4 regions of the Shewanella sp. BJSY2023SW005 genome follow, and region 3 is predicted to be linked to each of the others. Evidence: predicted binding sites of a transcription regulator. Region 3 holds the regulator's gene; each other region holds the start of a gene.
What was found. Region 3 encodes sigma-54, which starts transcription at its own class of promoters, with help from an activator protein. Its sites were predicted from a motif close to GTTGGCACGNNNNTNGNNT; they were not measured.
Positions count from the first base shown of each region.

Region 1: the regulator sigma-54 is predicted to act here: its motif matches at 1,985-2,003, upstream of ACMHXI_RS00410 (superinfection exclusion B family protein).
Region 2: the regulator sigma-54 is predicted to act here: its motif matches at 2,438-2,456, upstream of glnA (glutamate--ammonia ligase).
Region 4: the regulator sigma-54 is predicted to act here: its motif matches at 1,674-1,692, upstream of flgB (flagellar basal body rod protein FlgB).

Region 1 covers NZ_JBKORJ010000003.1:26,240-31,613, forward strand. The annotation lists gene pepT (peptidase T) at 1-243, shown strand, start outside; gene ACMHXI_RS00405 (ATP-binding protein) at 245-1,876, opposite strand; gene ACMHXI_RS00410 (superinfection exclusion B family protein) at 2,044-2,655, shown strand; gene ACMHXI_RS00415 (DUF3149 domain-containing protein) at 2,742-2,870, opposite strand; gene ACMHXI_RS00420 (bacteriohemerythrin) at 3,142-4,731, shown strand; tRNA gene ACMHXI_RS00425 (tRNA-Leu) at 5,004-5,088, shown strand; gene ACMHXI_RS00430 (hypothetical protein) at 5,223-5,374, shown strand, end outside.
Region 2 covers NZ_JBKORJ010000006.1:55,108-60,481, forward strand. The annotation lists gene ACMHXI_RS00830 (MATE family efflux transporter) at 1-198, shown strand, start outside; gene typA (translational GTPase TypA) at 269-2,080, opposite strand; gene glnA (glutamate--ammonia ligase) at 2,538-3,947, shown strand; gene ACMHXI_RS00845 (hypothetical protein) at 4,052-4,549, opposite strand; gene ACMHXI_RS00850 (C-GCAxxG-C-C family (seleno)protein) at 4,559-5,374, opposite strand, start outside.
Region 3 covers NZ_JBKORJ010000023.1:29,000-34,373, forward strand. The annotation lists gene ACMHXI_RS06285 (HPr family phosphocarrier protein) at 1-110, opposite strand, end outside; gene rapZ (RNase adapter RapZ) at 97-951, opposite strand; gene ptsN (PTS IIA-like nitrogen regulatory protein PtsN) at 948-1,391, opposite strand; gene hpf (ribosome hibernation promoting factor) at 1,394-1,681, opposite strand; gene ACMHXI_RS06305 (RNA polymerase factor sigma-54) at 1,713-3,176, opposite strand; gene lptB (LPS export ABC transporter ATP-binding protein) at 3,272-4,000, opposite strand; gene lptA (lipopolysaccharide transport periplasmic protein LptA) at 3,997-4,530, opposite strand; gene lptC (LPS export ABC transporter periplasmic protein LptC) at 4,517-5,077, opposite strand; gene kdsC (3-deoxy-manno-octulosonate-8-phosphatase KdsC) at 5,074-5,374, opposite strand, start outside.
Region 4 covers NZ_JBKORJ010000053.1:311,539-316,912, forward strand. The annotation lists gene flgE (flagellar hook protein FlgE) at 1-69, opposite strand, end outside; gene flgD (flagellar hook assembly protein FlgD) at 124-807, opposite strand; gene flgC (flagellar basal body rod protein FlgC) at 823-1,239, opposite strand; gene flgB (flagellar basal body rod protein FlgB) at 1,242-1,640, opposite strand; gene ACMHXI_RS17230 (CheR family methyltransferase) at 1,816-2,649, opposite strand; gene ACMHXI_RS17235 (chemotaxis protein CheV) at 2,794-3,714, opposite strand; gene flgA (flagellar basal body P-ring formation chaperone FlgA) at 3,902-4,609, shown strand; gene flgM (flagellar biosynthesis anti-sigma factor FlgM) at 4,680-5,000, shown strand; gene ACMHXI_RS17250 (flagella synthesis protein FlgN) at 5,000-5,374, shown strand, end outside.

The sequences.
Region 1 (5,374 bases), on a different contig from region 3:
CATGTGACGGATATTGCCTGTCAGGCGATGGAGATGGCCGGTATCATACCGGATATCAAACCTATCCGCGGTGGCACTGACGGTGCGCAACTGTCCTGGAAGGGGCTGCCTTGCCCCAACATCTTTGCCGGCGGCCACAATTTCCATGGCAAACATGAGTATGTTTGTCTTGAGTCAATGGAAAAGGCGGTAGAGGTGATCATCAATATCGCCAGGTTAACCACCCAAAGATACGCCGAGTAATCTAAATAAAGAGTTCCACCCTGTCGTCATCGGCGGGGCGGGACTCTATCACAGCCGGGAAGCGAACCCGAAAGTGTGCGCCGCCGAGGCTGGAGTCATTGAGAAGGGTGATATTGCCCTTCAGTAGTGTGACGGCATTGAAGGCCGCCGCCAATCCAAGCCCGGTGGCGCCGGTTCGTCTGCTGGTGGTAAAGAAGGGCTCAAAGATCTGGCCGGCAATCTCGGGGGCGATTCCCTTGCCATTGTCTTCGATATCCAGCTGTAGTTCTTGACCCTGCTGTTGTGCACTGATGCTGATCTTATGGCCGGTATCACCCTCAAAGGCGTGAGCATAGGCATTGGAAAGTATGTTGGTCACTATCTGCTTCAGCAGGCTGTGGCTGCTGGTAAGCCAAAGATAGGCCTCGACCTGGATCTCCACATCTACCTGTAATTGCTTGAAAGATAGCGCTACAGCATCGGCAAATTCCTGCAATACCTGGGGTAGCAGCATCTGTTCGTGCACGTCATTGCCTTGCTCGGCAGCAATCGCCTTGAACTTCTGGATCAGGTTACTGGCGCGGGTAATATTACTGATGATCAGTTCACAGCTCTGTTGATACTCGTTGAGAATGGCATTGAGCTCTTCCAGCGTAGCGCCATCGTTTTGCAACAGCTCAACCAATTCATTGATATGCTGCAGCTGGCTACTGGCAGCGGTGAGGCAGATACCTATCGGGGTGTTTATCTCATGGGCGATGCCGGATACCAGACCGCCGAGCGCGGCCATTTTCTGCTGTTCGACCATCACCTGTTGAGCCCGTTCCAACACCAACAGCGACTGTTCAAGTTCTTTGGTTTGTTCTTTGACCTGCCTTGCCAGCTCATCTTTATAGCTGCGTTCCAGTTCCAACAGTCTTTCCCTGTCACTCAGAGCTTCTTGCAGTTCGTAGCGGGAGCGGTTCAACTGTGTGAAGGAGGCGCGCAGCTGTTGCTGCATCAAATTGATGGCCAGGGCAACCTGGGTAAATTCATCCTGTTTGTCCCGACGCTTAAACTGCAGTGGTTGATAATCCTGCTCCAAATCGAGCTCTGAGCAGTACTCACTCAGTTGCAACAAGTGCCGGGTAATGGTGGCCCAAACCAGATAGAGAATAAAACCGGCCACCAGAAAGGTCTTGATACCATTGGCCAGTAGTATCAGTAAGGCCTTGTTCACCAATCTGTCGTAGATTTTGGAGAGATCGGCTTGAACTCTCAGCTCACCGACATTGAAATTCTGGCTGCTGGTCTTGTGCACCAGAGGAAAGCGCTTCTCTATTACACCTTGGTCTCTGTACTCGCCGGCGGTCCATTCTTTACCACTGTCATCTTCTATGACCACATAGCTGGTGTCCGGCAGTTGGTTGAGGCCGTTGAGTTGGGTCTTGATAAGCCTTTCATCTATTACCCAGATACTTGCCGCCAGTACATCCAGGTTGGCTTTTTCAATATTGGCAAACTCATCGTTGATTCGGCCAATGTCACCCTTGTAATCGGAAACCAACTGCAAACCTGTGGTCACCAGAGTGATCAGTGAGCTGAACAAGATAATAGCCAGAGTCAGCCTGCGGCCGATGGGACTACTGATGAGCTGCTGCATAAAACCGGGCATTAATTTCAACTATCTTAAGTGCTTGCTGTGGATAGCTTTAAGCATAGCTTCGCATCTGACTTTCGCGGCATTTTTTGTTGCCGCTGATGGCAAAGTTCGCTGAGCAATCCTGGCACTGGTTTTGCTTGATTAGCGGTTGGAACAATTTTCTGACGCTGGATAGAGCCATGAAGAGACTGAAACTTGAGGTATTGAAAGAGGGCAAGTTCAAGGCCGCTGCATTGCAACTGACACTGTGGGTGCTGCTGATAACCACATTGCTACTGTTTATGCCAAAGTCCTTGCTGGCCTTGTTGCATTTGGAATCCTGGGTAGAAGCCAATGCCCATTATATCGGCCTGACACTGCTGCTGGCCTTGGCCTATATTGGTGCGCTGGCCGTCAATCTTTTGTTGGATGAAGCGATAAGCCGTTTGAGTGAGCGCCGGATCAACGAAATGATTGAAGAGAAAGTCAGGTTACTGGATCCCGCCGAGCGGGCCCTGTTAAGGGAGTTCTTCTTGCAGGGAGCCAGTGTTTTGACTCTGCCGCAAAATGAAACGCCGGTGCAGGCACTGCTCAAGGCTCACATACTCGAGAGCCTGGGAAATGAACGCCATTACGCCATTCAAGGCCCCACCGCCGAGTACAAGATAGCCATGGCTGCCCGTAAGCATCTGAACCGCAAAGTATTGCGTTTACCATCCGGTGAGCCCAGCCAGGAAGAGCTGCAGCATCTTATCAAGGCAAGACCGCAATTTATCAATGGTATTGCCCAAGTGCGGAAACACGCTGCTTGAAGGCGGCAAAAAAAGAGGGCAGCCACAGGGCTGCCCAAGCAATACTCAAAAACGTCATTGCATTTAAAAGAACATGGAAATCAAAGCTAAGGCTTTGCTGACTTTACAATAAACATCCACATAATGTAGGAGATGATCCCGATAGTACTGAAGATAACTATCATCGACAGTAAGCCTATGGGGTTTCCGAACATTAGATCTAACCAGAATGCCATCACTGAAGTCCTCTTTCTTGTAAAGTCAAAGCTAAACTAACCAAATTTGCTTCGGCCGGAGCTGATCTCGATCAACAAATGTTGTCAGAGTTGTTAATCGGGTAAATCAGCTTGTTAAAACATGAGCTTTATCATGTTTTGCTTAAATTAGCCGGCTAAGGAGCAACGTAAGTGTTCCCTAAAGGGAATAGGATCAAAGGCTAATATTAATTACTACACTAAAGGAGTAGGGTGGCTTGGCCTGCGATTGTTCATTGGCAAGGAGCGTGCGATGCAAACATCCCGAGGTCTTTTAAAACTGATATTAAACCAGTGGCAGTTTTATCCGCTGTTGCTCTTGTTGCTTTTCCCCCTGTGGAGCCTGTTACACGGCGCCAGTTATCTCGCCTTTGCTTCTCTATTGGCCGCCTTGATAGTGCTGGCTTGGCTCGGTGCCAGACAGCTGTCCAATCTCAAGCGCCTGGAAAATGCCGCCCGTCATCTGGGAGAAGGCGATCTCAGCTATCAGTTGTCGGAACAGGATGCCGGCATGTTCCATTCTGTGGTCCACGGTATCAACCGTATGGGAGAGGACGTTGGCCGCACCATTCTGTCTTTGGTCAATACCGCAGATGCGATGAAGAGTGTGGCCATGGATATCAAGTCCATCAGCGATGCCGCCCATATCGGAGTGGAGGAGCAGGAAAAACAAGCGGAATTGGCGGCAACCGCCATGACCCAGATGGTTTCTACTGTGCAGGAAGTCAGCCGCAATGCTGCCAGTGCCGCCAATGCCGCAGAAGAAGCCAGGCAGGCGGCCCGCAGTGGCGACCAAACTGTCAGGCAGGTGGTGCGGCAGATAGATGATATGTCGGCTCAGGTTGGGCAAACTCAGCAAGTGATTGCCCGCCTGGCGGAAGACAGCAACAACATAAGTACCATCATAGACACCATTTCCCAAGTGGCAGAGCAAACCAATCTGCTGGCGCTCAACGCCGCTATCGAGAGTGCCCGCGCCGGCGAGCATGGCCGAGGTTTTGCTGTGGTTGCCGATGAAGTCCGTAGCCTGGCACAGCGGACGTCTGCGGCTACAGTTGAGATCCAACAGCAGATATTGCAATTGCAACAGGGCGCCGATGAAGGCGTGAAAGTGATGACCACCAGTGTCGAGCAGGCCAGTACCACCCATGCTATGGCTCACCAGGCGCAGCAAGCATTGGGGCAAATTGTGGCTCAGATTGAAAGCATTACAGATATGTCGCATCAAATAGCGGCGGCTTCGGAACAACAGCAGGCAGTTGCCGAAGAGATCAGCAGCAATATCTCCTCAATGGCACAAGTGGCGGTGGAGAATGCCAAAGAGACCCACAGTACCAACCTCTCCAGTCTGAAGGTATTCAATATGTCGCAGGAGATCAGTTCCCTGCTTGGGCGCTTCCATGTCGACAAACGGGCGATGGAACAGTTGGAGAAACGCCATCGCTTTGTTGAGTGGGGGCCGCAGTTGGATCTCGGCATGGAAGAGATCAATCGTCAGCACCTACGTCTGGTATCCCTGATCAATGAACTGCACCGCACCTTGGAAGAAGCTTATGGCCTGGAAGCGATTAAACGCATAGTACAGGGCCTGGTGGATTACACCGCTAATCATTTCGCCTATGAAGAGGAGTTGTTTGCCCGTTTCGGTTATCCGCAGACCGAGCAGCACAAGCTTAAACACCAGCAATTAGTGGCTAAGGTACTGGATTTCCAGAAACGAGTGGCCAGTGGTGAAGATGTTGCCGATGAATTGATGGCCTTCCTCAAATCCTGGCTTATCAACCATATTCAGGGCAGTGACAAGGAGTACACAAGCTTCCTAATTGCCCGCGGAGCCCAGTAGCCAGACTGAATTTTGTCCAACCGAGCAGGATTTTGGCAAACAGGCTCGTAAAGCGCTTGCCATTGAAGTGAGCACAGGTATAATGCCGTTCACTCGCCGATGAGACTTCGTCGCGAAACAATCTATATGTGCCAGAGTGGTGAAATTGGTAGACACAGGGGATTCAAAATTCACTGTAAGTAAGTATATTTTTGTAAGATAATCAATAGATTAGTTAACAAAAATGTACTCTAAAAAACTTCTAGAGCGTTCTAGAGTATGTTGAAATTTTTGGCAGTGTGGTGGAATTGGTAGACACAGTTGATTCAAAATCAACCGCCTTCGGGTGTAACGGTTCGAGTCCGTTCACTGCTACCAGCTTAAAAAGCTCCCTTTAGGGAGCTTTTTTTTATTTCTAGAAATGATGGCCTGTTTGAAATGCTTTTCTTACCATTGTAAGGTATTAATATAGTTTTAAGGTTTCTTTAATATCCCTAAAGTAAGGATTGCTAATGCGTTATTTGTTCATTTCATTGATGCTGGTTTCGGGAGTGGTAAAGGCAGAACCTAGCCCTGTTGGTGATGTGGCCATTATAGATTTATCTATGGCTAGTATGGCCTGTGCCGCAGTGCAAAAAGTTAATCCACAAGCAGTGGATAAAAT
Region 2 (5,374 bases), on a different contig from region 3:
ATCCAGTTACCGTTTCTCTATCTATTGCCGCTGTTTTTGGGAGAAACCGGTGTCTGGCTGGCGATGCCGCTGTCCAACCTGCTGCTGGCACTGTTGGTGTTGCCTAGGTTCTGGCGCCATCTGCATGCAAGGTCGCACCTGGCAGATGGAACCCGACAAGCACCGGACGGCGCTTTGGCTAAACATCCCGCAGTCTAATGAGATGCTGGGCAAATTGAACGCAATAAAAAACCCGGTCATGCCGGGTTTTTTATTGTTCGCCTATGGCTTAGCCACGGCTGGCGCGCTTGCGGTCATTTTCAGTCAGATGACGCTTACGCACACGGATGCTCTTGGGCGTGACTTCAACCAGTTCATCATCATCGATGAATTCCAGCGCCTGCTCCAGGGTCATCTGGATATGCGGAGTCAGTACCTGAGCTTCGTCGGTACCAGAGGCACGCATGTTGGTCAGTTGCTTGCCCTTGAGGCAGTTTACTGTCAGGTCGTTGGAGCGGCTGTGGATACCCACTACCTGGCCTTCGTAAACTTCGGCGGCGTGGCCAATCATCAGACGACCGCGATCCTGCAGACCAAACAGCGCGAAGGTCAAAGCCTTACCTGTGGCGTTGGAGATCAATACCCCGTTGCTACGCTGGCCGATATCGCCACCCTTGTAAGGACCATAGTGGTCGAAGGTGTGATACAGCAGACCTGTACCTGAAGTCGCTGTCATAAACTCGGTCTGGAAACCGATCAAGCCACGGCTTGGGATCATGAAGTCGATACGTACACGGCCCTTGCCGTCAGGCTGCATGTCGCGCATGTCGGCCTTACGGGTACCCAGCTTCTCGATGACGCCGCCCTGATGTTCTTCTTCCACGTCCACAGTCAGCTGCTCGTATGGCTCGCACTTCTCGCCGTCGATCTCTTTGATGATCACTTCAGGACGGGAAACCGCCAGCTCATAACCTTCACGACGCATGTTTTCGATCAGGATAGACAGGTGCAGTTCACCACGGCCGGATACGCGGAAACGATCCGGACTCTCGGTTTCTTCCACACGCAGAGCCACGTTGTGTACCAGCTCCTGTTGCAGACGCTCAAGGATGTTACGTGAAGTCACGTACTTACCTTCTTTACCCGCGAAAGGAGAGGTGTTGACCTGGAAGGTCATAGTCATGGTTGGTTCATCAACAGAAAGAGGTGGCAATGCTTCGGCATGACCAACAGCACAGATGGTGTCGGAGATCTTCAGCTCGCCTAGACCTGTGATAGCAACGATATCACCGGCATTGGCACTGTCCACTTCGTGGCGTTCCAGGCCCATGTAGCCCAGCACCTGACCGATTTTACCGTTACGGCTCTTGCCATCGGCACCGACAATAGTGACCTGTTGGTTGGTCTTGACGCTACCACGCTTGATACGACCCACACCGATAACCCCTACATAGCTGTTGTAGTCCAGCTGAGAGATCTGCATCTGGAATGCGCCTTCGGCGTCGGCATCCGGTGGAGATACTTTTTCAACGATAGTTTGGAACAGTGGGGTCATGTCTTCACTGTTGTCCTGAGGATCCAGGCTGGCAAAACCGTTCAGTGCAGAGGCATAAACCACTGGGAAGTCCAGCTGCTCGTCGGTGGCACCCAGGTTGTCAAACAGGTCAAATACCTGATCGATAACCCAATCAGGGCGGGCACCCGGACGGTCAATCTTGTTGATCACCACAATAGGCTTAAGACCTTGGGCGAATGCCTTCTTGGTCACGAAGCGGGTCTGTGGCATTGGGCCGTCCTGCGCATCAACCAGCAGCAGTACAGAGTCAACCATAGACAGAACCCGTTCTACTTCGCCACCGAAGTCGGCGTGTCCTGGGGTATCTACAATGTTAATCCGATAGTCGTTCCACTTAATGGCGGTGTTTTTCGCCAGAATAGTGATCCCACGTTCTTTCTCCAGATCGTTGGAGTCCATCACCCGCTCGGTGGCTTCTCCGCGGGTTGCCAGGGTTCCTGACTGTGCCAACAGCTTGTCTACCAGGGTAGTCTTACCGTGGTCAACGTGCGCTATGATGGCGATGTTACGTAAATTCTCTAACACAGTTTTGCCTCTTACGATCTCTGTTCTGTGGGATGCAGCAATATAAATTGAATGGTACAACCGCTTTATGACTGCTTGGCGATTGCCTTCCAGGCCTTATAAAACCTGGGCTGCCATCGTGTCGGGGAGCACAATTTCCCCGGATGGTTGCTTTAAAAAGCGTGCCATTCTACTCTAGCGAGGGGCTATCGCACAGGATTATTTTTTAGACACCTATGAATATCCGGCTTATTCAGCGCACGCACCATTATGGTGAACGCACCTTTTTGGAACACTCAATGCACCATAATAGTGCAAACCCGCTTGCCTCGCCAGCCCTCGATTTTACCACTCCCTTTATTTTCAACATCTTAGCATCTTGGCATGAGTCTGGCTTAATAGAGACCAACAAGGCGCCAGACGCTACATACTAAGAGTTGACAAAGGGCACCCCCTTTACCCTACCGGAGGCTTGATAATGTCAGTCGAATCAGTTTTACAACAGCTGCAAGAGTTGGAAGTTAAGTTTGTTGATTTACGCTTTACCGATACCAAAGGTAAGGAACAGCATGTATCTATCCCGACTCATCAGGTAGATGCTGATTTCTTTGAAGACGGCAAAATGTTCGATGGTTCATCTATCGCCGGTTGGAAAGGGATCAACGAATCTGACATGGTGCTGATGCCAGATCCAAGCAGCTTTGTACTGGATCCTTTCACCGAAGAAACCACAGCGCTGATCCGCTGCGACATCCTCGAGCCCGGCACCATGCAGGGTTACGACCGTGACCCTCGCTCTATCGCCAAGAAAGCCGAAGAGTACATGCGTTCTACCGGGATCGCCGACACTGTGCTGATCGGTCCTGAGCCAGAGTTCTTCCTGTTTGATGACGTACGTTTCGGTACCGACATGAGCGGCACCTTCGTCAAAATCGATGCCAAAGAAGCGGCCTGGAACTCAGGTACCAGCTATGAAGAAGGCAACACAGGTCACCGTCCATTCGTTAAGGGCGGCTACTTCCCGGTTGCGCCTGTGGATTCTTCACAGGATTTGCGTAGTGCCATGTGTCTGGTGCTGGAAGAGATGGGCCAGGTTGTGGAAGCTCATCACCATGAAGTTGCTACCGCGGGTCAGAACGAGATCGCCACACGCTTCAATACTCTGACCAACAAGGCCGATGAAATCCAGGTACTCAAGTACGTGATTCACAACATGGCTCATGCCTACGGCAAGACAGCCACCTTTATGCCCAAGCCGATAGTCGGCGACAACGGCAGCGGCATGCACGTACACCAGTCACTGGCCAAAGACGGCACCAACCTGTTTGCCGGTGACAAATACGGCGGCCTGTCTGAAACTGCCCTGTACTATATCGGTGGTATCATCAAGCACGCCCGTGCCCTGAACGCCTTCACCAACCCAAGCACCAACTCCTACAAGCGTTTGGTGCCACACTTTGAAGCCCCTGTGATGCTGGCTTATTCTGCCCGTAACCGCTCGGCTTCTATCCGTATCCCTGTGGTACCAAGTCCTAAGGCTCGCCGTATTGAGACCCGCTTCCCGGATCCTATGGCCAACCCTTATCTGGCCTTCGCAGCACTGCTGATGGCCGGTCTGGACGGTATCCAGAACAAGATCCACCCTGGTGATGCCATGGACAAGGATCTGTACGATCTGCCGGCCGAAGAGGCAGCGGAAATCCCGACTGTGGCCGAATCTCTGGAAGTCGCCCTGGCGGCTCTGGATGCAGACCGTGAGTTCCTGACACGCGGCGGTGTGTTCAGCGATGACTTTATCGACTCTTACCTCAAGCTGAAACAAGCCGAGGCCGAGCGTGTCAGCCGCACCACTCACCCAGTCGAATTTGAGCTGTACTACAGCCTCTAATTGCCCTGCAATCAACCGATGAGTCAAGCCATCGGATAACAAGAAAAGCGCCCCGGGAGCAATCCCGGGGCGCTACTATTTTAAGGATATAAAACTCAAATCACTCAGGGAGCGCTGACAAGCTCAGGAGCACTCTGGGCCTTGGCCCCTGTGAGTATCACCGCCAACTTGAGTTCACCCTCTGTCTGGTTCAACTCCTCAAGCCCTTCTGGAGTAAAGCGATATTGGCCTTCTGTCTCCAGCGCTTCCATGGTGCCACCGCAGGTGTCGACGGTTTCGCTGCATTCGAAACGCACCCCCTTATGCCAAGGCATGGAGAAGGCCGATACCTGCTCTGCCGGCATCTTGAGGTACATCACCAGATAGTTGCTGCCGGCATCCTTGACGGGTTTGCCCTCCGCCGTAGTCAGGCTAAAGGTCAGTGCCTGGCTTTGAGGATCCACGGCGCTCAGTGCCACCTTGAGGCTTTCGGCTTCATTAATGGACACAGACTGCTCCGGTTCAGGATCCGGCGGAAGCACAGGGTCATCATCGTCATCCCACCAGTCACAACCCCCCAGGCACAACAGCAAAGACGCTACTATCAAACTCTTATGTTTCATAACAGCCTCCTAGTGACAATCGCTGCAGACCGCACCTTCGTGAACCCCGGTCAAACCGGCGCCGACATCATGGGCGCTGTGGCAGCTCTGACATTCCATCTGTGAATTGACATCGGCACCTATGTAAGTGTCCGGTTCACGTTTGGTGCTGCTGTGACAACCACTACACTCGGCATTGCCTGCTGCCACAATTTCAGCGTCCAGGGCATTGTCCAGCGACTTATTGAGGAAGTCAGTGGTGACATAGGCAATCTCGGCCGTCAGCTGAGCGCAGCGCTCCAATTTCGCCTGATGACTGGAGCCGTACTTGCTCGCTTTCGACCAGTGGGTCACCGAGGTGTGACAGAGAATGGAATTGGCAACCGACTGGCCTATCTTATCTGCGGTCAGTAGCTCACCGGCATTGTCTTTACGGGTCGGTGCGCCAATCGCCTTGAGGAAGGCTTCATCATTTCTCGGCATGGCTGTGTGTTCATAGTAGCGGTACACGGAGCGGATCACCGCAGTGCGGTCGACCCCGCCCAGGACGTTGACCGCCATGGCCGCCGCATTCAAGCAACCACACAGGGTTCCCCAACCTGCGATACCGCCGCCACCATAGGCCGCCAGGTTGGTAGGGATAGCGGCGAATTTACAGGCATCCTCATGCCCTTTGGCCGCCAAGGCCTTCACCAGGGCATCGAAAACCCCATACATGCAACCGCCACGGCCATAACCTTCATAGGCCAGTTTGGCGACATCCATAGGGTCTAATTTCACATAGGTCAGCAGCTTGGTGCCCAGATCGCTGCCCCCTTCACTGCCGATCCCTATGCTGGTATCTCC
Region 3 (5,374 bases):
AGGGTGATATCGGCTTCGAACTCGCTGGCCAGCACCGCCAGCTTAGTGGCGGCGCGGGCATGCAGGCCCAGCTTATTGACTATGGTGACTTCCCGTTCAACCTTTGCCATTACTCAGCTCCCGGTGACGGGCCTGTACCTTGTGTTTGCTGTTGCCAAAACGCTTGGCGAGCTGCTCAGCGACATAGACAGATCTATGCTGGCCGCCGGTGCAGCCTATGGCTATGGTGAGGTAACTGCGGTTGTTGCGTTCCAGGTGCGGCAGCCAAGTTTCCAATAGATTTTCTATCTGCCAGATAAACTTGTTCACCAGTGGCTGGCGGCTGAGAAACTCCTGCACAGCTTCATCCAGCCCGGTCAGTGGCCTGAGCGCCGGCTCCCAGTGAGGGTTGGGCAGAAAGCGCACATCAAACATGAAGTCGGCTTCCTGAGGCATACCATGCTTAAAGCCGAACGACTCGAAGTTGATCACCAGCTCTTTATCGACACTGCCAAGCAGAATTTCCCGCACTGTGTCACTGAGTTCATAGATGTTCAGCGCCGAGGTGTCTATGTAGTGATCCACCAGTTTCGACATGGGTTCCAGCAGCTTGCCTTCGAGCTTGATGGCATCCTGTAGTGAGACTTTGCTCTTGGACAGGGGGTGCAGTCTGCGGGTTTCGCTGTAGCGCTTCAGCAGCACTTTATCGGAGGCGTTGAGGAAGAAGCTGGTCAGTTGGGTGTTTTCCGGCAAGGCCGCCAACTGTTGTTCCAGCACCTTTTCCTGATCCGGCATATTGCGCACATCTATGCTGATGGCGACCAGATCATTGCTGCCACGGAGGTTTTCCAACAGGCTGCCAATCATGGGCAGGGGGAGATTATCCACACAGTAGTAACCCAGGTCTTCGAGTACCCTGAGGGCAACGGATTTTCCGGAACCGGAGCGGCCTGAGACTATGGCGAGTTTCATCCTGTGATCACCTGATAGAGTTCTGTTTCGTCGCTGGATTTTCGCAACTGCTTGAGTATCGCCTTATCGCTGAGCTTTTCAGCCATGGCGGATAGGGTACTCAGGTGTTGCTGACATTGATCTGCGGGCACCAGGAGGGCGAACAGTATGTCCACCGGCTGGTTGTCTATGGCATCGAAGGCGATAGGCTCTTCGCATTTGACCAGCACGGCAATCGGCTCTGTAATGTCCGGTAGTCTGCCATGCGGAATCGCAATACCATTACCTATACCTGTGCTCCCCATCTTTTCGCGGGCCAAAAGGCTTTCAAAAATCGCTTGAGAGGAAAGGGTGGGGTACTGGGCGCTAGCGAGATCGCTAATCAGCTCCAGTACCTTTTTCTTACTGCCCGGAGTGGCACAGGTAGTGCACTCCGGCCGCAGGATGGTACTCAGTTCCATCGTTAGTGTTTTGTCAGCTTTTCTTTGTGTTTAATGACCTGACGATCCAATTTATCAATCAGAACGTCGATGGCGGCATACATGTCGGCATGTTCAGAAGTTGCATAGACTTCGCCGCCTGTGAGGTGGATCTTGGCTTCGGCTATCTGTTGCAGTTTTTGTACATTGAGCACAACGTGCACATTATTGATCTGTTCGAAATGGCGTTCAAGTTTAGAAAACTTACTTTCCACGTAGTCACGCAGTGAGTCGGTGATCTCGATATGATGTCCTGTCAGGTTGATTTGCATAGAAAGATTCCTCCAATTTCCAACTGTGGATTTATAAACTCTTACGCTGGTTCGACGGTGGTATCATCATAGCCTCGCGATACTTGGCTATGGTGCGTCTTGCAACGTTGATTCCCTGTTCTGCCAGAAGTTGCGCCATCTTGCTGTCGCTCAAAGGCTTCTTCTGGTTTTCCGCTGCCACGAGCTTCTTGATAAAAGCCCTGATCGCCGTGGAAGAGCATTCTCCGCCATCTTCGGTGCCGACATGGCTGGAGAAGAAGTACTTCAATTCAAATATTCCCCTAGGGGTATGCATATACTTTTGAGTGGTGACCCTGGAGATGGTCGATTCATGCATCTCGACCGCCTCGGCAATATCGTTGAGCACCATGGGTTTCATGGCCTCTTCACCATATTCAAAAAATCCCTGCTGGAACTGCACTATACAGTTGGCCACCTTGAGCAGGGTGTCGTTGCGGCTCTCCAGGCTCTTGATAAACCATTTGGCTTCCTGAAGATGACCACGAATAAACTGGCTGTCTGATTGACTGCGGGCGCTACGGGCCATGGCAGCATACTGCTGATTGATCCCGAGTTTGGGCATACAGTCCGGGTTGAGTTCTACTACCCAGCGGCCGTTTTTCTTCCAGACACTGACATCAGGGATCACATATTCCTCGTCCATCGGCTGCACCAGCAAGCCGGGGCGGGGATTGAGACTCTGGATAAGGTTGATGGCGTCACGCAGTTGATCTTCCTTGAGCTTGGTCTTGCGCATCAGGGTGCGGAAGTCACGGGCGGCAATGAGATCCAGATGTTCGTCAATCAACAAGCGGGCGTCGGCCAGATGTGGGGTGTCGGTGTTGAACTGTTGCAACTGGATCAGCAGGCATTCGCGCAGATCTCTGGAGGCGATGCCGACAGGGTCAAAGTGCTGGATCCGCTTGAGTACTGCCTCGACTTCATCGAGCTCAATCTCAGGGTTGCCCATGGCTTCGAGGATCTCCTCTGTGCTCTGGGTCAGATAGCCCTGCTCGTCGATGGCATCAATAATGGCGGTGGCAATGGCGTCGTCGGTATCGGAAAACGGGGTCAGGTTCTTCTGCCATTCCAGATGTTCATAGAGACCTTCGCTGGTTTCACCCTGGAAGGGCATATCATCTTCACGGCCCATGGCCGGCCCTGAGGCGCTGGCGGCGGTAAAGACTTCGTCCCAGGTGGTATCCATAGGCAGCTCATCCGGCATAGACTCATTGTTCAATGCCTCTGAGGTTTCTACCGTGGAACCATCTTCCTGCTTGGCGCTCAACTCGCCGGCGTCGTTTTCCTTGTGGTTGTCGTCGATAGCGTCATCCTGGTTGTCCTCGGCCATTTCCAACAGAGGGTTGGCTTCCAAGGCTTCCTGGATTTCCTGCTGCAGCTCAAGGGACGACAGTTGCAGCAGGCGAATAGCCTGTTGCAACTGAGGTGTCATGGTCAACTGTTGACCCAGTTTGAGCTGGAGTGACGCTTTCATTATACCGCTAATCCCTACTCGTTATTTTTCAAGGAAAAAATTCAATAATAACAAACTATAATACCCGGAATTGCCACCGGATGACATGATCCTAACTATAGCCTGAATTGTTCGCCTAAGTACACAGCACGCACTTGCTGGTTGTCCAAGATTTCAGCGGGTGTGCCCTCGGCGATCAACTGCCCATGGCTGACTATGTAGGCTCGCTCACAAACGTCGAGTGTTTCGCGAACATTGTGGTCTGTGATCAGCACCCCCAAACCGCGGGACTTAAGCTGTTCGATGATTTTCTTGATATCGATAACTGAGATGGGATCCACACCGGCGAACGGCTCATCCAGCAAAATGAACTGTGGATTGGCGGCCAATGCCCGGGCGATTTCCACCCGGCGGCGTTCGCCGCCGGAGAGGGACATCCCCAGGCTGTCACGTATGTGGGTAATATGGAATTCTTCCAGCAACTGTTCGAGTTGTTCCTCGCGCTCGTCGCTGTTGAGTTCTTTGCGGGTTTGCAGCACGGCCATGATGTTGTCATGCACCGACAGCTTGCGGAAAATACTGGCTTCCTGTGGCAGGTAGCCTATGCCTTTACGGGCTCGCAGGTGCATGGGATCCAGGGTCAGCTCGTCGTCGTCAATGAAGATACGGCCCTTGTCACTCTGTACCAGCCCAACCACCATGTAGAAGGTGGTGGTCTTGCCAGCCCCGTTGGGGCCCAGCAGCCCCACGATTTGGCCGGTATTGACCGACAGGCTGACGTCTTTGACGACGTTGCGTTTCTTGTAACTCTTTGCCAGATTCTGTGCCGTCAGGGTGCTGGTCATTGCGGCTCCTGCTGCTGTTCTTTCTTGTTGAGATCCTGATAGTTTTCCGGCTGGATAACAGTGGTTACCCTGTCTTGGCCTTTGCCGCTGCTTTCCGCTTCCAGCTGCTGCTTGTTGATGTCGTAGACTATCTTCTCGGCGGTTACTTCGCTGCCGTCTTGTTCTACTTTGGCCTGGCCCAGCAGGGTCATGATACGACTGTCTATGTTGTAGTGGATCTCTTTGGCCTTGGCACTGGCCAGACGGCCGTCTTCCAGTTTCTGGGTATAGGTAGCGGGTGAGCCCTTGGCCACCAGGATCCGCTCGCCACTCTTGTCTTCTGTGTAAGCCGTGAGTTCATCGGCCAGCAGTTTCAAACTGCCCTGGGTGACTGTGACAGGCCCGCCGTATACCACACGCTTGTTTTTGATATCGGCAAACTGATTGGCGGCGCTGATCTCCACTTTTTGCAGCAGATCTTCTTCAATGGCCACTGCCGACAGGCTTGTGATGCACAAGAGGGCACCGATAAAAAGCTTACTTGGTTTCATAGGTTCCTTTCACCTGACTGGTCAGCTTCACTTGCTGAGCATTGAGATCGGCGTACAGGCCGGATCCCTTGATATTAAAGTCTTTGCCTTCGATCAGGATCTCGCGATCTGAGGTCATGATCATGGTGTCCAGATCCAGCTCCACATAACTGGTTTTCAGGCTCTGGATCGGTTCATTGGGGCTAATGGCGTCGATGATAACATTATTTTCAAGTACAACTCGGTTACTCTTGCGATTGAGCCTGCCCTCGTTGGCAGACAGACGCCACTGTGCCTCGCCCTTGTCCGGATAGACCAGATAAACCGGTTGGTTGAAGAAGGTCTTTTCACTGGCTTCATAATGTTCCATGTGCGCTGCGGCGACCCTACTGGCGACATTGCCCTGCTCATCAAAGTTGACCGAGCGCAGGTCATCGGCGACAAAGTCAGGCCGCACCACATCCACAGGCGCCTCACTCTGTTGAGCGTTACGCTTGTTCTGCACCTGCCAGTAAAGGATAAGTGCAGTGGAGAAAAACAAAATAATGGCCAGGGTGACCCTATTCATATACTCATTCCGTGGGCATTTTCAAATTTGTCCTGACTGAGCAGGATAAGATCCGCCAGCTCCCGGAGTGCACCATGGCCGCCGGCAATCTGAGTGACCATGTGGCAGTGCTGCCTTACCCAAGGATGGCCATCGGCTACGCAAACCGCCAGCCCAACTTGCTTCATCACCGGCAAGTCGACAATGTCGTCACCTATATAGGCCACTTGTTCAGGCTCGAGGTCATAGTGATTAAGCAGCGCCTCATAGGGCTCCAGCTTGTTGTCTATGCCTTGATAAATCTTGTCTACCCCCAGG
Region 4 (5,374 bases), on a different contig from region 3:
ATTGTTGGCTGTGGTATTGAGATCTTTCTGCGCCGCAGCAATCCCACTCAGAGCAATGTTAAAAGACATAATTCACCTCATGATTTTCAGATACTGTCCGGCGCAGCCGGGGCAGAAACAGAATTAAACTTCGGAAACAGCCAGCACGTCGGCCAGTCTGATCCCGCCAATACCTCTTAGGTTCAACACGGCGCCACTGGCCGAGTTGAGCGATACACTGGTCACGTGGGCATAGGCACTGACAATAAGATCCTGGGACTTGCCATCGACAACCCCGCTGGCCTTCATGGTGTAGATACCGGCCTCAACGGGTTTACCGTCCTTATCCAAGCCGTCCCATTCCACGTCTATGTTGCCGCCGGCACTGCCATCCACATCAAAGGTCTTGATTACCTGGCCGGCTTCATCCTCAACAGTCACCTTGATGGAAGGCATTTTCTCTGGCGATGTGATCACCCCTTTGAGGGTCGGGTCTTCCTCGGAAACATAGCCGGTGCCCGCCGGGATCAACACTTTCTGCCCCACCAGGCCTGATGCCTGTAATGCCTGACTCGAGGTCATTACCGTGTTGAGGTTCACTATCTCCTCGTTGAGCTTGGAGATACCATCCACGGTAGAAAACGACGCCATCTGGGCAATCATCTGGTCGTTGTCCACAGGCTTGAAAGGATCCTGCATCGACAACTGCCTACTCAGCAGCGAGAAGAAATCTTCCTGGGTCAGCTGCTGATTGTTACTCTTCTTGGTCTCCGAATCCCGTTTGACACTTATGCTGTCGAGGAAGGGGTTAACTGAACTTACACTCATGGGCTATGTCTCCCTTTATTTGCCCATTCTCAGGGTCTGCTGCAGCATGGACTTGGCTGCATCGGCCACCTGGACGTTCATCTGATAGGAGCGGGAGGCGGAAATCATATCGGCCATCTCTTCCACTACATTGACATTGGGTTTGTAGATAAAACCATCGGCATCGGCCATGGGATGATCCGGCGAATACTCTTTCAACAAGGGTTTATCGCTTTCCACTATGCCCTTAACCTTTACCGCAGCGCCTTGCTGCTGTTGACCATTGGCCTTGGCCAGCTCGGCCTCAAAAATGGGATGCCGCGCCTTGTAGGTCTTATCGATACTGGAAGAGACGGAATCTGCGTTGGCTATGTTACTGGCGGTGGTGTTCAAGCGCACAGACTGCGCCGACATTCCCGACCCCGCAACATTGAAGATATTGTATAAGCTCATGATTAATCTCCTTTCAATGCCTTCTTCATCCCGGCGAACTTACCGTCGAGGAACCCAAGCGACATCTGATATTCAAGCGCATTTTGCACAAAGGCCTGCTGCTCTTTTTGCATATCGACAGTATTGCCGTCACCCGTGTCCGGTTGATCCGGCACCCGATACTGCACATGCTGGGCCGTCAGCGCCTTGAGGTCGAAATGCTTTTCAGAAGTTGCCGCCATGCTCATCCCCTGTTGCCGCCCTTTTGCCGCCTGCAACGCCGAGGAAAAATCAACATCCCGAGCCTTATAATGTGGGGTATCGGCATTGGCTATATTGCTGGCAAGCACTTCGGCACGCTGGGCGCGAATGCCCAGAGTGTATTGATGTATTCCAAGGGCCTTATCGAAACTGATCGCCATAAAACCGCCTCCTCCAATGACTCGACAAAAACAAAGCAAGCTTTGTGCCAGATATAGAGTGGAGGATAACAGATAAGAAGATGATGGCCGTTAGGGTGAAAGGTAAAACAGAAAAGGCCCGTCCAAGTTGACGAGCCTTTCAAACTATCTAATTAAAAATCAAATGATTAGGTGGTTAATTTTTCTTTTGATAATAGATGCCTGGGTTACAGCGCACCATGTCGAATTCATCGGTCAACCCGGCAATCGATTCACTGGCGCCCAAAAACAGTATCCCCTTGGGATTAAGGGCGGCAGCAAATTGCCGCAGTATTTTTGCCTTTGCCTCCGGCGCAAAATAGATAAGCACGTTGCGGCAAAAGATGATGTCGAACTTGCCAAGTAAGGTGTAGCTTTCAAGCAGGTTGTGGGCCCGAAAACTCACCAAACGGCGCACATTGTCTTTAACCCGCATATTGCCGTTGGGCAGGGCTTCAAAAAACTGACGCTTGCGCTCTTCAGACAGGCCGCGGGCCAACGCCAGCTTATCGTACTCGGCGTTTTTACAACGCTCCAGCATGGACGGCGACAAATCTGTGGCCTGAATCATGGCGCCACCCGGCAAAGCCCCCGGCTTACGCTGCTGATATTCAAGCACTGTCATCGCCAGTGAATAGGGTTCCTGGCCGGATGAACAGGCTGCCGACCAAATCTTCAACGGCCGCCCCAGCTTGGCATAACCGGGCAACAATGTATTGCCGAGCAGGTCAAAAGGATACTTGTCCCGAAACCAGAGGGTTTCGTTGGTGGTCATGGCATCGACGACTTCAGCGCGTAACTGACGCTCGGTGGGCCGCATCGACTGCTTAACTACGTCCGACAGGGATGGCAAGCCATATTTCCCCATCAAAGGCGCCAAACGGCTGCGAACCAAATACTGTTTGTTCTCACCCAATACAATGCCACTGTGCTGTTCAAGAAACAGCCTGAATTGATTGTACTCAGTTTCTGCGAGAGATTTATCTGGCACCTTAGTGTCCTAACTATCCGTGAAAACGTCGCTGCAACTCAATGCAGCGCCATTTAAAAACTGGGTCAGCGTTATACCCCAGCCCCATTTGCAACACAAGACATCAAACTCACTATAGTCATAAAAATCCACAGCAGACAGCGACTATAAACTCAGATGCTTGTTAACTGCCGATGCCAATTCATCGGGGTTGAACTTGGCAATAAAATCGTTGGCGCCCACTTTTTGCACCATGGCCTGGTTGAACACCCCACTCAACGAGGTATGCAACACCACCTTGATATGTTTCAGCTTGGGATCATCACGGATCTCGGCGGTCAGGGTGTAGCCATCCATTTCCGGCATTTCAATATCTGAAATAATCAGCGGGATCTCATCGGCGACATTGTCCATCTCCGACGCGATACTTTTCAACTTATCCAGCGCTTCCCGGCCATCTTTGGCAGTATCTATCTGCAGGTTCAACGAAGACAGCGCCCGAATGATCTGCTTACGGGCCACTGAAGAGTCGTCAATCACCATAATATGATAGTGCTGCTCTCTGTCGATTGTGAGAGATTCATCGATTTCCTGACTGATGTCTGTCTTAACCGGCGAAATTTCATCGAGAATTTTCTCAACATCGAGAATTTCAACCAACTCACCTTCGATTTCGGTCACCGCGGTCAGGTAGGAGTATCGCCCTGCTCCTTCCGGAGGCGGCATGATGGACTCCCAGTTCATATTGATGATCCGCTCGACAGACTTCACCAGGAAGCCCTGCACGCTACGGTTGTACTCGGAAATAATGATGAAGCAATCCTTGACATCATCTATGGGTTTACCGCCGGTCGCCGCACTGAGGTCGATAACCGACACTGTGGTGCCGCGAATATGGGCCACGCCCTTAACGAAGGAGTTCAACTTGGGCAGTGCCGTCAGCGGTGGGCACTGTAGAACCTCTTTAACCTTGAACACGTTGATCCCGAACCTTTGCCTGCCGTTGAGTTTAAACAACAGAAGTTCGAGACGGTTTTGTCCGACCAGTTGAGTGCGCTTGTTGACTGATTCAAGAATGCTCGACATAAGGCTGCCTTGTTGTCTTTGTATTGATAAATACCTGCTGTCACGCAGACAGGCATACTATTTGCTTTGTCCAAGACACTGGGTCTCAGTCAAATTTCTGACTAAACCTGTGGTGAAGCCAGCACTGGGATCCGCGAATCATTGAAAGTATAGGTGTAATCTGGCGAGACAAGCTAGCCCGTTCATTATGAAAGTAAATTTTGCGTACATTTTGGCTACAATTTTAATGCCCATCCCAGCGGTGACGGCAGAGAATAGCTTTGTTCCCAGTATATCGGCCGTAGAAAGCCTGGCTAAAGAGGCAGTTGCCAAAAAAGTGCTGGCGGCCGAGAATGCTCAAATTACCATCACGCCGCAGCGGCTGGATTCCAGGCTCACGCCCCCCAGATGCAATTCGCCTTTGACGGCCGAACTTGCCAGCGACAGAGAGATAAGCCGCAACAATACGGTACGCATAGGTTGTAACAGTCCGGAGCTCAGCTACCCGTGGCAAATCTATGTCTCGGTGCGGGTGGATATCAGTTACCCTGTGGTAGTGGCTACCCAGACACTGGCCCCGGGCACTGTGCTTGGGCCGGAAAATCTGGCGCTGCGTTACATAGATGAAACCAGTTTGCGCGGCGCGCAATTTGACGATATAGCCACAGTCACAGGTACCCGCCTCAAGCGGCGCATAGCCAAAGACTATCCGGTATTTGCCGCCAATCTCTGCTTTGTCTGCAAAGGTGACAGAGTCTCCATCTATGCCCGTAACGAGAAGTTTCAAATAAAAACTGTTGGTGAAGCCCTGCATGATGGTAACCTTGGGGAACAGATTCGGGTAAAAAACACTCGCTCAGACAAAGTGTTGGAGGCTACTGTCACCAATGTGGGCGAAGTGGAAGTTCGAATGTAAAAAATGCTAAAGTTCCCCTTGGCGGTGCCGATAAGACAGCAAGGTAATCAGAGAAAAGGCTGGAGCCGAGATGGCTATGGATATTAAACAACTGCAAAATCAACCCAGGGTGAACACAGGTTCAGTCCCCAAGAACACAGCTCAGAGCAGCCAAACAGCTCAGCAAGGTGCTGCTCCGCAGAAAGCTGACTCTGTTGTGGTGTCACAACAGGCGCAGCAACTGCAAGGAGTACAGAGTAAAATGGCCTCCCTGCCGGAAATAGATCAAAAGAAGATCACCGAAATTAAATTGGCGATCGCCGAAGGCAGATATAAGGTTGACCCGGAAAAACTGGCAGCCAACATATCTCAATTCGAATCAGAACTGAACGAACTCAATAAAGGGTCCTGATGCCTGATACCCCGGATATCACCAGCCTGATAGCACAGCAGACGACTCAACTCGAGCGTCTGCTGAACTTGATTGAGCAGGAAAAAAACGCCCTGCTGGATCGCAATGCCGATAATCTGCTGCAACTGGCCAAAGACAAGGGCGACCTGCTCAATGAGGTCAAGGCGGTGGATGAAGCGCTCTCCTCTCATCCTGAACAAGCCAAACTCAGTCAGCCACCATTGGCCGAACAGGTCAGTGAAGCTCGTGAACTATTGGCTGCTTGCCAACTGCGCAATCAGGAAAATGCCGGCCTGATAGAACTGAGCATGGCCAGTATCAATCGCCTGGCGCAAGCGCTGCAGGTCAGCCGTAACGCCTCCAGCCTGACCTAT